3 regions of the Pseudomonas phoenicis genome follow, and region 2 is predicted to be linked to each of the others. Evidence: predicted binding sites of a transcription regulator. Region 2 holds the regulator's gene; each other region holds the start of a gene.

Region 1 (4,476 bases), 780 kb from region 2:
ATCCTCGGAGTAGCCACCGGCGACCAGCGCACGGCGCGCGGCGTTGGCGCGGTTGGCCGACAGCTCCCAGTTGCCGAAACCGCCGCCGCCCACGAACGGCTTGGCATCGGTATGGCCGCTGACGCTGATCTTATTCGGCACCGCCTTGATGGTGTCGGCCATGGCCAGCAGGATGTCTTCGAAATACGGCTGCAAACGCGCGCTGCCCAGGTCGAACATGGGCCGGTTCTCGGCGTCCATGATCTGGATGCGCAGGCCGTCCTGGGTGATCTCGAAGAGGATCTGGTCCTTGAACTTCTGCAGCTCCGGGTTCTCGTTGACCTTGTTCTGCAACTCCTGCAACAGCAGTTCGAGACGCTCGCGCTCGACCTGCTCGGCCATGCTCTCGATCTGATCCTTGTTCACCTGCGGGTTGAGCGGCGGCGTGGATTCCATCTTGGGTTCGGGGTTGATGGTCTTGTCCGGGGCCATTTCCGGCGAGCCGCCCAGGTCGATCACGTATGGCGTGCCGCTTTCGGCAAAACCGATCGGGTCCTGGAAATAACCGGCGATGGCGATCTTCTGTTCCGGGGTGGCCGTGGACATCAGCCACAGCACCAGGAAGAACGCCATCATGGCGGTGGCGAAGTCGGCGAAGGCGATCTTCCAGGCGCCGCCGTGGTGGCCGTCGCCGAAGCGCTTGACGCGCTTGACGATGATGGGCTGGTTGTTCTCCATGACTCAGCGACCGCGCACCGACTGTTCCAGCTCGGAGAAGCTCGGACGGTGGCCCGGGTACAGCACCTTGCGGCCGAACTCCACGGCCAGGGTCGGCGGCATGCCGGAAGCCGAGGCCACCAGCGAGGCCTTGATCGCCTCGTAGACGTTGAGCTCTTCCTTGGCGTCGTGCTTGAGGCAGTTGGCCAGCGGGCCGAAGAAGCCGTAGGCGGCGAGGATACCGAAGAAGGTCCCCACCAGCGCCGCGCCCACGTGCATGCCGATGGCCGCCTGGTCGCCCTCGCCCAGCGAGGCCATGGTCACCACGATGCCCAGTACCGCGGCCACGATGCCGAAACCGGGCATGCCGTCGGCGATGCCGGTGACCGCATGCGAGGGGTGCTCGAGCTCTTCCTTCATGTTCAACAGCTCCATGTCGAACAGGCCTTCGAGCTCGTGCGGAGCCATGTTGCCGGTGGACATGATGCGCAGGTAATCGCAGATGAAGGCGATCATTGCCGTATCGCCGACGATGGACGGGTATTTACTGAAGATGGGGCTGGCGGCCGGGTCTTCGATGTCGGCCTCGATGGCCATCATGCCTTCGCGGCGGCTTTTGTTGAGGATCTCGTAGATCAGCCCGAGGATCTCCAGATAGAAAGCGTGGTTGAAGCGCGACTTGAACATCTTCAACGACTTCTTGAAGACGTGCATGGTCATGTGGCCGGGGTTGGCCTGGATGAACGCACCCAGCGCAGCACCGCCGATGATCAGCACTTCGAAAGGCTGGATCAGCGCCGCGATCTTGCCATGGGAGAGGACGTAACCGCCGAGCACGCTGGCGAATACGATGATGATGCCGATAATTTTTGCCATAAAATTCAACGTATTGACGTGGATGGTCGAGGGCCGCGAGGGGTGCTCTGAAACTCTTCTTCTACTTATCGGCAGAACTGCGCCAGACTATAGCCACTCCTAGCGAAAAGCCAGTTTGGACTGATGTCAAAATGCCCAGTGAAACCAAGGTCCCGAGTCAGGTCCCCTCGACGTTAGAGGCGTGGGTCAAGCTGCTCGATGGCGTCCGCCTGCCGGTTGCCAAAGAGAGCCACGACCGCGTGCTGTCGGCGATCAACGACAACCGCCGCTCGCTGCGCGACATCGCCGAACTGTTGCAAGGCAGCCCTGCACTGGTGCTGTCGGTGATGCGCGAGGCCAACCATTCGGCCAATGCCAGCCAGGCCGAACCTGCCGAAAGCCTGGAAGTGGCGCTCAACCGCCTGGGTCTGACGCGCTGCGCGCAGTTGCTGGCGCGGCTGCCCGCGGTGCCGAGCGGCGATTTGCCAGCGGTGCTCAACCAGTTCGTGCAGATCAGCCAGCACGCCAGCCAACAGGCCAGCGGCCTGTTCGCCAGCCGGTTGGCGCGGCTATGGCAGGAGATCCACTGGGGCAGCCTGCTGTTTCTCTCGCCCCTGTGGCCCTTGGCGCTGACCTTCCCCGCCCTGCTCGACGACTGGGAACTGCGCGTGATCCACAAGGGCGAAGACGCAGCCGAGGTGGAACAGGAGCTGTTCGGCGTACGCATCATGGCCTTGTGCCGCGCAGTGGCCGAGCATTGGCGGCTGCCCGAGTGGGTGACCCAGGGTTACCGCCTGCTGCTCGAAGAACGCGAGCCTCTGGCCCAGGTGATCAACATCTCCCGCGAGCCGGACAGCCTCGCCCAACAGCATCGGCTGGACGAAGAGCCCGGCCTGCGCCGCTGGTTCAACCAGCCGGCCAACACCGTGCTGCTGGCCAACAACCTGGCCCTGGCCGCGCAAGTGGGCTGGGACAACCCGCACCTGCTGCGCTGGCAATTGCTCACCGCGCTGTACCTGCAGACCAGCCTGGACGACGTGCAGAACCAGGTGCACCAACAGGCCGCCGCCAGCGCCCGCCGACACGCGCGCCCAGGCCTGTTCCACCCGGCCGAGGCGCTGCTCTGGCCCTGGCAGCAACGCCGCCCGCACCCCGACATGTTGACGCCACCGCCGCCCTCGGCCGAGGAACTGGCGCATTGGCGCAGCCTGTGCAACGAACTGCTGGCGCAGCACACGCGCTTCACCAATGCCGTGCACCTGGCCACCCAGGCGTGCGACGCGCTGGTCGCCTGCGGTTTCAACCGTGTCATGCTGCTGGCGTTCGACCGCGCCAACGACTGCCTGCGCGTACAGCAGATCGCCGGCCTGCCCAAGGAAATGCTGGCACTGAATCTGCCCATCACCGGCAACAAGCTGCTGGAACGGCTGGTGCGCCAAGCCGCACAACTGCGCCTGACCCCGGACAACCACCGCCAGTACGCACCTTTGATTCCCGCTCCCCTGCGCCCCTTCCTGCGCAGCGAGCATGTGCTGCTGCGCTCGCTGGCGGTCAACGGCAACGTGCTGATGCTGGTGTTGGCCGACCAGGGCGCACGCCCCTTGGCCGAGGTCGGCGTGCAGGCCTTCGCCAAGACCATGCCGTGCATCGAGCGCGCGCTGGCGAGCTTCGCCAACCGCGGCGCCTGAGGCCTCGCGCGGAGCGCCTGCACGCCTTCCCGGCCCTGCCCCACATCGTGCGATCGAGTATCGCGCCTGTACCTGGGCTACAATCGCCCCCTGATTTTTCGGAGACCCTGGATGACTGACTTTTCCGGCTTGCCCCTGGTGATCGAGGCCGCAGACTTGCTGCCGCGCCTGGATGCGTCCGAGCTGATCCTGGTCGACCTGACCAGCGCCAGTCGTTATGCCGCCGGGCACGTGCCTGGCGCCCGCTGGGTCGACAGCAAGCGCACCCAACTCGGCCAGCCGCCGGCACCGGGCCTGCTGCCGAGCCAGGCTGCCCTGGAAAAGCTGTTCGCCGACCTCGGGCACCGCGACGATGCGGTCTACGTGGTGTACGACGAAGAAGGCGGCAGTTGGGCCGGCCGCTTCATCTGGTTGCTCGATGTCATCGGCCACACCCGCTACCACTATCTCAACGGCGGCATCCATGCCTGGCCCACCGACGCGCTGTCGACCGAGGTGCCAGCCAGCGCCCCCACCGACGTAGCGTTACAGCTGCATGCCGAACCCACCGCTACCCGCGAATACCTGCAAAGCCGCCTGGGCGCAGCGGACCTGGCCATCTGGGACGCACGTGCGCCCGAGGAATTCGACGGCCGCAAGGTGCTCGCCGTCCGCGGCGGCCACATTCCCGGGGCGACCAACCTGGAATGGACCGCAGCCATGGACCCTGCCGACCACCTGCGCATCCGCCGCGACGCCGCCGAGCTGCTGAGCGCCCACGGCATTACCTCGGACAAGGAAGTGGTCACCCACTGCCAGAGCCATCGCCGTTCCGGCTTCACTTATCTGGTGGCCAAGGCCCTCGGCTATCCACGGGTCAAGGCCTACGCCGGCTCCTGGAGCGAATGGGGCAACCACCCGGACACGCCTGTAGACGTTTAAGGAAAACCCAATGAAATCCCGTCTGTTCATCCTCAGCCAGTACCTGCTGCCCCACCACCTGCTGTCGCGTCTGGCCGGCTGCCTCGCCGAATGCCGCGTGCGCTGGTTCAAGAACGCCTTCACCGCCTGGTTCGCCAAACGCTACCAGGTCGACATGTCCCAGGCGCAGGTCGAAGACCTGACCGCCTACGAGCACTTCAACGCCTTCTTCACCCGCGCCTTGAAACCTGAAGCGCGCCCGCTCGACCCTACCCCCGGCGCCATCCTCTGCCCGGCCGACGGTGCCGTCAGCCAGGTGGGCCAGATCGAGCACGGC
Region 2 (4,476 bases):
CCTGCTGGTGGCCGGGCCGATCCGCGCGATGCTCTCGCGCTTCGGGCGCCTGGCAGTGCCCAACCTGCACGTGCTGGCGTACCAGGAAATACCGGACAACAAGCAGGTCACCATCGTTGCCACTGTGGGCCCCAACGGCTGAGGTAGTGGGTTATGCAAGTTAAGCGTTTTTTCGCCGCCGATATGCGACAGGCCATGAAGCTGGTCCGGGATGAGCTGGGCTCCGATGCCGCCATCATCGGCAACCGGCGCATCGCCGGCGGCGTGGAACTGACTGCCGCGCTCGACTACAAGCCTTCGGTGCTGGCACCGCGGGTGCCCAACGCCGAGCTCGAAGAAGAACTGCGCAAGACCCAGACCCGTATCGTCACCGCCCAGGCCGAGCTGTCCAGCCGCCATACGGGCGACGAAGGCAGCCAGCTGTTCGCCGGCCAGTCGTTGACCGCCGCCGAGCCGCTGATCGATGTCCATGCGCACGCTCCGGTCAGCGCTGCGCCTGCCGCCCCGGCGGCGGTCGACCCCCGGCTGTTCGACGCCATGCGCGCCGAGCTCTCGGGCCTGCGCGAACTGCTCGAAGTGCAGCTCGGCTCGCTGGCCTGGAACCAGTTGCAAGGCAGCAAGCCGCAGCAGGCCAACGCCTGGCGCCGCCTGCAGCGCATCGGCCTGAGCGGTGCCCTGGCCCGCGACCTGCTGGAGCTGACCGGCGACATCGAAGACCCTCGGCATGCCTGGCGTATGGTGCTGGCGCACCTGGCGCGGCGCATCCAGGTGCCCGACGTCGAGCCGATCGAGCAGGGTGGGGTGATCGCTCTGGTTGGCCCCGCCGGCATGGGCAAGACCACCACCCTGGCCAAGCTGGCCGCGCGCTACGTGCTCAAGTACGGCGCCGGCAGCCTGGCGCTGGTGAGCATGGACAGTTTCCGCATCGGCGCCCAGGAACAGCTCAAGACCCTGGGCCGCATCCTCAACGTGCCGGTGACCTACGTCGATCCGGGCGAGTCGCTGGCCCAGGCCCTGGAGCCGCTGCTGCGCAAGCGCGTGGTGTTGATCGACACCGCCGGCCTGCAAGCCAGCGATCCGGCCCTGCGCATGCAGTTGGAGACGCTCGCCGGGCGCGGTATCGCGTCGAAGAATTATCTGGTGCTGGCCACCACCAGCCAGAAACAGGTGCTGTCGGCCGCCTACCACAGCTACAAACGCTGTGGCCTGGCCGGTTGCATCCTGAGCAAACTCGATGAAACGGCCAGCCTGGGCGAAGTGCTCAGCCTGGCCATCGATCATGAATTGCCGATCGCCTATCTCACCGATGGGCCGCGCATTCCTGACGACCTGCACCTGCCGCGCAAGCACCAGTTGGTGAGCCGCGCGGTCAGCGTGCAGATGCAGGACGAACCCAGCGAAGAGGCCATGGCCGACATGTTCGCTGATCTGTACCACCACCCAGGCAAGCGGGTGGGTTGAGAGATGTGCTGCGAAAAGTACCTACAGGGCGGGGCGGGCAGTCGGCCTCCACTGTGGCATGGGTCCAAGCGAGACAAGGTAAATAACAGACATGGGTAGCATGCATCCCGTACAGGTCATCGCCGTGACCGGTGGCAAAGGCGGCGTCGGTAAGACCAACGTTTCAGTGAACCTGTCCTTGGCACTCGCCGAGCTAGGGCGCAGAGTCATGCTGCTCGACGCCGACCTGGGCCTGGCCAACGTCGACGTGCTGCTGGGGCTGACGCCCAAGCGCACCTTGGCCGACGTCATCGAAGGCCGCTGCGAGCTGCGCGACGTGCTGCTGCAAGGCCCGGGCGGCGTACGCATCGTGCCGGCGGCGTCCGGCACGCAGACCATGGTGCACCTGCAGCCTGCGCAGCACGCCGGCTTGATCCAGGCCTTCAGCGAGATCGGCGACAACCTCGACGTGCTGGTCATCGACACCGCCGCGGGCATCGGCGACTCGGTGGTGAGTTTCGTGCGCGCCGCCCAGGAAGTGCTGCTGGTGGTGTGCGACGAGCCCACTTCGATCACCGACGCCTACGCGCTGATCAAACTGCTCAACCGCGACTACGGCATGAACCGCTTCCGCGTGCTGGCCAACATGGCGCAGAGCCCGCAGGAAGGGCGCAACCTGTTCGCCAAGCTGACCAAGGTCACCGATCGCTTCCTCGACGTGGCGCTCCAGTACGTCGGCGCCGTGCCCTACGACGAATCGGTGCGCAAGGCCGTGCAGAAGCAGCGCGCGGTCTACGAAGCCTTCCCCCGTTCCAAATGCGCCCTGGCCTTCAAGGCCATTGCGCAGAAGGTCGACAGCTGGCCGCTGCCAGCCAATCCTCGCGGCCACTTGGAGTTCTTCGTAGAGCGCCTGGTGCAGCCGACCAGCGCAGGGCCGGTGCTATGAGTGCGAGCGGATTCAAGATGTACAGCCGGGCGTCCAAAGACGCGCAGTACGAGCTGATCGAGCGTTACGCGCCGCTGGTCAAGCGCATCGCCTATCACCTGCTGGCGCGCCTGCCGGCCAACGTGCAGGTCGAAGACCTGATCCAGGCCGGCATGATCGGCCTGTTGGAAGTGGCCAACAAATACGACGCCAGCAAGGGCGCCAGCTTCGAGACCTACGCCGGTATCCGCATCCGCGGCGCCATGCTCGACGAAGTGCGCAAGGGCGACTGGGCACCGCGTTCGGTGCACCGCAACACACGCATGGTCAGCGAGGCGATGCGCGCCGTGGAAGCGAGAACCGGACGCGACGCTAAAGATCATGAAGTCGCTGCCGAACTTAAGATGGAGCTGGATGACTATTACGGCATCCTCAACGATACATTGGGCAGCCGTCTGTTCAGTTTCGACGACCTGTTGCAGGACGGCGAGCACGAAGGGCTGCACGAAGACGGCGCCAGCGGCTCGCCGGAACCGGGCCGCGGGCTCGAGGACGAACGCTTCCAGGCGGCCTTGACCGACGCCATCGCCAACCTGCCGGAACGCGAGCGTCTGGTGCTGGCGCTGTACTACGACGAAGAGCTGAACCTCAAGGAAATCGGCGAAGTGCTGGGGGTCAGCGAATCACGGGTCAGCCAGTTGCACAGCCAGTGCGCGGCACGCCTGCGCAGTCGCCTGGGAGAATGGCGCGCCCGTTAGGGCGGCCGGCTACGAATTGCAAGCGGCAAGCTGCTCGCTGTCAGAGCAGAGCGGATCGCGGTGGTGTTACAAAGCGCGTAACTGGCAACGCCGCACGGCTTGCTCCTCGAAGCGTGCACCTTGCCGCTTTAAGAACGAATGACGCACGCGCTCGGCGCCGGGCGCGTGATGAGACTGCTTGGAGATCTCTAATTGAACAAAGACATGAAAATCCTCATCGTTGACGATTTCTCGACGATGCGGCGAATCATCAAGAACCTGCTGCGCGATCTGGGCTTCACCAACACCGACGAGGCCGACGACGGCACCACGGCGTTGCCGATGTTGGAAAAGGGCCATTACGACTTTCTCGTCACCGACTGGAACATGCCTGGCATGTCCGGCATCGACCTGCTGCGCAAGGTCCGTGCCCACGACACGCTCAAGAGCATGCCGGTGCTGATGGTCACCGCCGAAGCCAAGCGCGACCAGATCATTGAAGCGGCCCAGGCGGGGGTCAACGGTTACGTGGTCAAGCCTTTCACCGCCCAGGTGCTGAAAGAAAAGATCGAAAAGATCTTCGAGCGCGTGAACGGCTAAGCCGCCAGGGGGCGCAATGGAATCTATCGATACCTCTCTGGGTGAGTTCGAAGGCACCCTGAAAAAGCATGCTCGCGAGCTGGTCGAGAGCCTCGAACGAGGCCGTTTCGGCGATGCCGTGCAACTGATCCACCAGCTCAACCAGACCCGCGACCTGGGCCTGTACAACGAGGTCGGCAAGCTGACCCGCGAACTGCACAGCGCCATCGTCAGTTTCCAGATCGACCCGCGCATGCCGCAGGCCGAAGAAGTCTCGCAGATCACCGACGCCACCGAGCGGCTGGGCTATGTGGTCAAGCTGACCGAGAACGCCGCCAACCGCACCATGGACCTGGTCGAAGAAAGCACGCCCGTGCTCAACGACATGGCCGAGCAGGCTTCGGCCCTGAGCGGCGACTGGCAGCGCTTCATGCGCCGCGAAGTGTCGGCCACCGAGTTCCGCGACCTGGCGCGCCGCGTCGACGGTTTCTTGACGAGTAGCGCCGAAGGCAACCGCAAGGTCGCCGGGCACATGAACGATATTTTGCTGGCCCAGGACTACCAGGACCTGACCGGCCAGGTCATCAAGCGCGTCACTGCGCTGGTGACGGAAGTCGAAAGCAATCTGCTCAAGTTGGTGTTGATGGCCAGTCAGGTCGACCGCTTCGCCGGTATCGAACATGACCATCAGCAACTGCGCGATGAAAAAGACCAAGAAAAACATCCGACTCGAGGTGAAGGTCCGCAGATTCATGCCGATAAGCGTGAGGACGTCGTGTCCGGTCAGGACGATGT
Region 3 (4,476 bases), 630 kb from region 2:
TACTTAGCTTTTGAAACCGCCAGTCTTGGTCACGATAAGCACAACCGCAGCAATGCGCTCGGCGCAGGCGTAGGTTTCGAACTCCAGCTCTTCCCCAAACACATCTGGATCGACTTCGCGATACGACCAGGTGAACCCTGGCTTGTCGACCAGAGGCTGAGCGCTTTCCAGGAACAGATCTGTGCCGTCCACCCAAGGAGTGCCTGTGTAGAGGAGGAGGGTGCCACCGGGCGTCAAACGGTCCAGTGCTTGCTCGACGATACGCACGGCCAGCTCCGACCCCAGTCGATCCCCGCCATGGCGGTAAGCGCGCTTTTGCGTGTCCTGCATGTACGGCGGGTTGGCGACGATCAGGTCGAACTGGCCTGACGCACCGCTCAACAGATCGCTATACCGAGGCAAAACGTTTTCGGTCTGCGCCAAGGCCGCATTGACGGCCGTGAAACGCAGCGCGGTCGGATTGATGTCCAGCGCCTGCACCTGAGCGTCAGGCCTGGCGTGGGCGATCACGATGGCGCCTGCGCCGCTGCCCGAACCGATGTCCGCCGCAGTATGTATGGGGTGGGTCGAGGTGCGCAGATGCGCTTCGATGGCCTGGGCGAAGCGGTAGGTGTCTGGGCCGAAGAAGACCGAATCGCGCGCAGTGGTCGGGAAGCCCGAGTGGACGAAGAGCAGCTCGCCCAAGCTCGAATAGCGCACCGTGCTGATCCAGTGGTCGCCCTGGGCGCGGATGACTCCGCTTTCCCGCATCGCTTCAGCTTCGACGCCAGGCAGCACTTGCGTTTCGAACGGACGGTTCCAGCCGAACACATCCCGCAGGTCGCGCCCTTGGCGGTTCTGCACCCTTTCGTTGTTGCGCTGATGGGTCAGTGGCGTGACGGTCGTGAATCGGTAGTTGTCTGCCAGCAACGTGCGGCCCATCCGTAGCAATGCCAGATCATGGGCGCGCTCTTCAGACATGGCAGCCTCATCCATGGCTGCCTGGGTATCGAGTGGACTCATACCGCCAACGATCCTTCCGCAAGTTTACGGGCGTACACACGCGTGGCGCTCAATCCTTCAGGCGTCGCGTGATGTGCCGGTGACAACAGGTCGATCAACGCGTCCGTCGCCACCGCAGTGCGGGCTGACGCGGTCGTGGAAGCCGCATCGGCCGACAGGCGACGGCGGAACTGCGCACGGAAGGGGTTCTGCCGTCTGGCCGCATGCTCGTCGAGCCAATCCCCGGCGATCCAGTCGCGCAACAGCTGCATCTCATAGCCGTTGAACACGCCGAACATCGGCGCGCCCGGTCCGTCCATCAACTGCCAGAAGCGGCTGTCGGCCGGGTCCTGGTTGTGTTTGATCCAGCCTTTGTTCTCCAGCACCGTGAGGAATTCACGGCAGCGCCCGGGCACCGACAACCATTCATTGACCGTGCGCCCGTCGAGGCGGCAGTAGTCGGAATGCAGGTGCTGGCCGAAGGCGCGTTTGCGCTCCAGCATGTCTACGACTTCCTGCTCGAGGTCGAAGCCTTGGATCACGGCCTTGGTGCCCTTGCCCAGCTCGTTGAGCAAGTAACCTGCACGCATTCTGGCGATGAATTCGTCGCGCGTGTCATCCGTGGGCAGCAGGTCCAGCACGGTGTCCACCGCCTTGCGCGCATGGCCGGTGCTGGCGTTGTCGATGGTCACGTGAAGGGTGAAGTAATAGGGGTCGATGCCCAGCTCGTTCAGCTCGAACGAAGAGATGAGCAAGTGCAGCGGCAATTGCTCGTAACCCAGGTTGTAGCCGAGCAATTCGGGCAGGTATTCGTCACCCAGGTGACCGAGCGCCAGCTGGATGGCGCCTTGCACGTACAGCGCGTCTTCGAGCACTTCGGTCGGCGCGCAATCGTGGTCGGCCAGCAGCTTGCGGTAGAGCACGACATGGTTCAGGCCGGGGTCGCCGTCGCCGAGCTCTTCCAGATAGGTGCGGATCAGGTTGTGGTAGCGCCAGTCGCCAGCGTGGGACAGCGAGTTGTACAGCCAAGCGCCGTCGACCAGTTTGGTCGGGGCCACGTGCTGGAGGAAATACAGGGCGTGGGCTTTGCTGCCGAAGTATTGGCGGCCATTGCCGGCGTGCCGGCCGGCGAGGTATTCGCGGTAGGCGCAGGCGACGGTGTCGCCGTTGTCCTCGATCCAGGATGGCAGGTCGTCGAGGTTTTCGGGTAGGCCTTCGACTTCGTCGCCGAATCGTTTGGCTTGCATCAACTGCGCGTCGAGGAAGCCGCGCACCGGGGTCAGGTCGGTGTCGTGCGGGTGGCGCAAGAGGGCGTGGTAAACCGAAACGGGGGTACAGGCTTCCGGCGGCGTGGTGGCAGTCAGGCGTGGGGCGAGATTTCGCAGGGAAGTCATACGGGGCCTACACGGTTTTATGGTTTCTAAGTCGGAGGCAGGCCCGGCCGGATAAATTCCATGGGGTTTGCGTCGGGCTGACAGGTGGCGACGGGCCTGTCGAACGCGATGGCTGCCCCTGCTGCCGATCAGCAGGTATGCTGCCGGCACGCCGGAATCGCACGGTCACGGACGACGGCCTCACTCATAAGGAAATCCATGCGGGCGAAAATTCTGCTGTTGGCAATGTCATTGTCGTTGAGCGGTTGTTTCAGCACCCTGGGGCATTTGAGCGGGGAGCGGTGTGTCTACCACGGCACGCGGCTATCCTGGGTTTATGCGAACCATCCCAGCCTGTCGAACAACTGGCCCTTGCTGATCGATACGCCTTTTTCGGCTGTGCTGGATACAGTGCTGTTGCCTTACGACCTGACGGCGTTCCTGCCGGAAGGTATGGGCGGCGACCGCGAAGCCTGCGAGATCAGGCCATTGCGAGTCATGTGACGGGTCGCCAGGCGGAGCGGATGGCCTTTTCGTCGTCCACTTGAACGATCCAGGTGCCCATTCCCGGTCGCCGCAGCGACTTCCCATTGCGACACACCGCCTCTCGCCTTGCGCGTCCCGCCTGCAACTGCGGCACAGCCCTCGACACGCTGGATTTTCTTAGCCTCCAAAACACCGGTGCCGTTGGTTTTGCCCAGACGAAACCAGGACGCTGCGAGCACTCCCAACACACAGTCATCCGCTGGTCATGAATCGGACGGAAGGCATGCGGACTGTCTAAAGTTGTTACAAACAACGCTGATAACCCCTATGTCATTTCTACCCGCTACACCGTTCAAGGATCGAACTCATGACCCAGCGTCCCTCCAGCCGCATTACCCCTTCCGGTTTTTCGCGTTTCAGCGGGTTCGCCTTCATCCCGGTCGTGCCGGCCGTGGTCTGGCTACTCCTGCAATCGACCTCGACGGCCAACCTGCTGGCCTGCGCGGCACTGGTAGCGATCGGCCTGGGTGCCTGTGCCCTGAGCGCGTCCTCACAGCGCAACGCGCTGCAACAAGCGCTGGCACAGGCGCAGGCGGAGCAGTCGAAGGCGCACGCCGACAACGACACGGCCACCCGCGCACAGCTCGACGAAGTCCTGCTCGGCGCCATGCCCATCTGGGCCAAGCAAGTGGAAAGCTCCCGCCAGCAGACCGAAGAAGCCATCGTCAGCCTGGCGGATCGCTTCACCGGAATCGCCTCCCGCCTGCAGGAAACCGTACAGGCGTCGCAGCACGCAGCCGGCGAACTGGACGGGCAGGCTGCCGACGGCGCCCTCGAAGTGCTGGCGCGCAGCGACGGCGAGTTGAGCCAGGTGATCGATTCGCTCAAGACCACGCAAACCAGCCGTGACCAGACCCTGGCCCAGGTGCGCAGCCTGACCGCTTACACCGGCGAACTGCGCACCATGGCCGCCGATGTGGCGGCGATCGCCGCACAGACCAACCTGTTGGCGCTCAACGCGGCCATCGAAGCGGCGCGTGCCGGCGAGGCCGGTCGCGGCTTCGCGGTGGTGGCCGACGCGGTGCGCAGCCTGTCGAGCAAATCCAGCGAAACCGGCCAGCAGATGTCGGCCAAGGTCGACATCATCAACAACGCCATCACCCAACTGGTGCAGGCCGCTTCCAGCAGCGCCGACCAGGACAGCCATTCGGTGAGCGAGTCCGAACAGACCATCCAGGTGGTGCTCGCCCGCTTCCAGAGCATCACCGGGCGCCTGGTGGATTCTGCCGACCTGCTCAGGCAGGAAAGCCACGGCATCCGCGACGAGATGACCGAGGTGCTGGTCAACCTGCAGTTCCAGGACCGGGTCAGCCAGATCCTCAGCCACGTGCGCGACAACATGCACGCCCTGCACGAGCACCTCGTGCAAGCCAGGCAAACCCCCGACCAGCCGCTGGCCATCGACGCCCGGCAATGGCTGGCGCGCATGGAAACCACCTACGCCACCGAGGAGCAACGGCGCCTCCACCATGGCGAGGCGGCGGTGCAACAGCATTCCCAAGACATCACTTTCTTCTAGGAGCCCAGCATGGCGAAGAATGTATTAGTGGTCGACGACTCCAGCAGCGTACGGCAG

The links. The regulator FliA, encoded in region 2, starts transcription of late flagellar genes. The targets are predictions, from matches to a motif close to CTAAAGTTTNNNNNNNNNNNGCCGNTAA.
Region 1: motA (flagellar motor stator protein MotA) is a predicted target of FliA. The motif match lies at 1,638-1,665, and genes of this name have one in related genera.
Region 3: AA0Z93_RS04165 (methyl-accepting chemotaxis protein) is a predicted target of FliA. The motif match lies at 3,135-3,162, and genes of this name have one in related genera.

What each region holds. Positions count from the first base shown of each region.
Region 1 is NZ_CP154852.1:1,005,524-1,009,999, forward strand. It holds gene motB (flagellar motor protein MotB) at 1-717, opposite strand, end outside; gene motA (flagellar motor stator protein MotA) at 721-1,572, opposite strand; gene AA0Z93_RS04680 (HDOD domain-containing protein) at 1,704-3,239, shown strand; gene AA0Z93_RS04685 (rhodanese-like domain-containing protein) at 3,351-4,160, shown strand; gene asd (archaetidylserine decarboxylase) at 4,171-4,476, shown strand, end outside.
Region 2 is NZ_CP154852.1:228,364-232,839, reverse strand. It holds gene flhA (flagellar biosynthesis protein FlhA) at 1-142, shown strand, start outside; gene flhF (flagellar biosynthesis protein FlhF) at 154-1,461, shown strand; gene fleN (flagellar synthesis regulator FleN) at 1,544-2,386, shown strand; gene fliA (RNA polymerase sigma factor FliA) at 2,383-3,123, shown strand; gene AA0Z93_RS01160 (chemotaxis response regulator CheY) at 3,328-3,702, shown strand; gene AA0Z93_RS01155 (protein phosphatase CheZ) at 3,719-4,476, shown strand, end outside.
Region 3 is NZ_CP154852.1:854,679-859,154, reverse strand. It holds gene AA0Z93_RS04180 (methyltransferase) at 4-960, opposite strand; gene AA0Z93_RS04175 (iron-containing redox enzyme family protein) at 999-2,375, opposite strand; gene AA0Z93_RS04170 (YceK/YidQ family lipoprotein) at 2,574-2,858, shown strand; gene AA0Z93_RS04165 (methyl-accepting chemotaxis protein) at 3,208-4,419, shown strand; gene AA0Z93_RS04160 (response regulator) at 4,429-4,476, shown strand, end outside.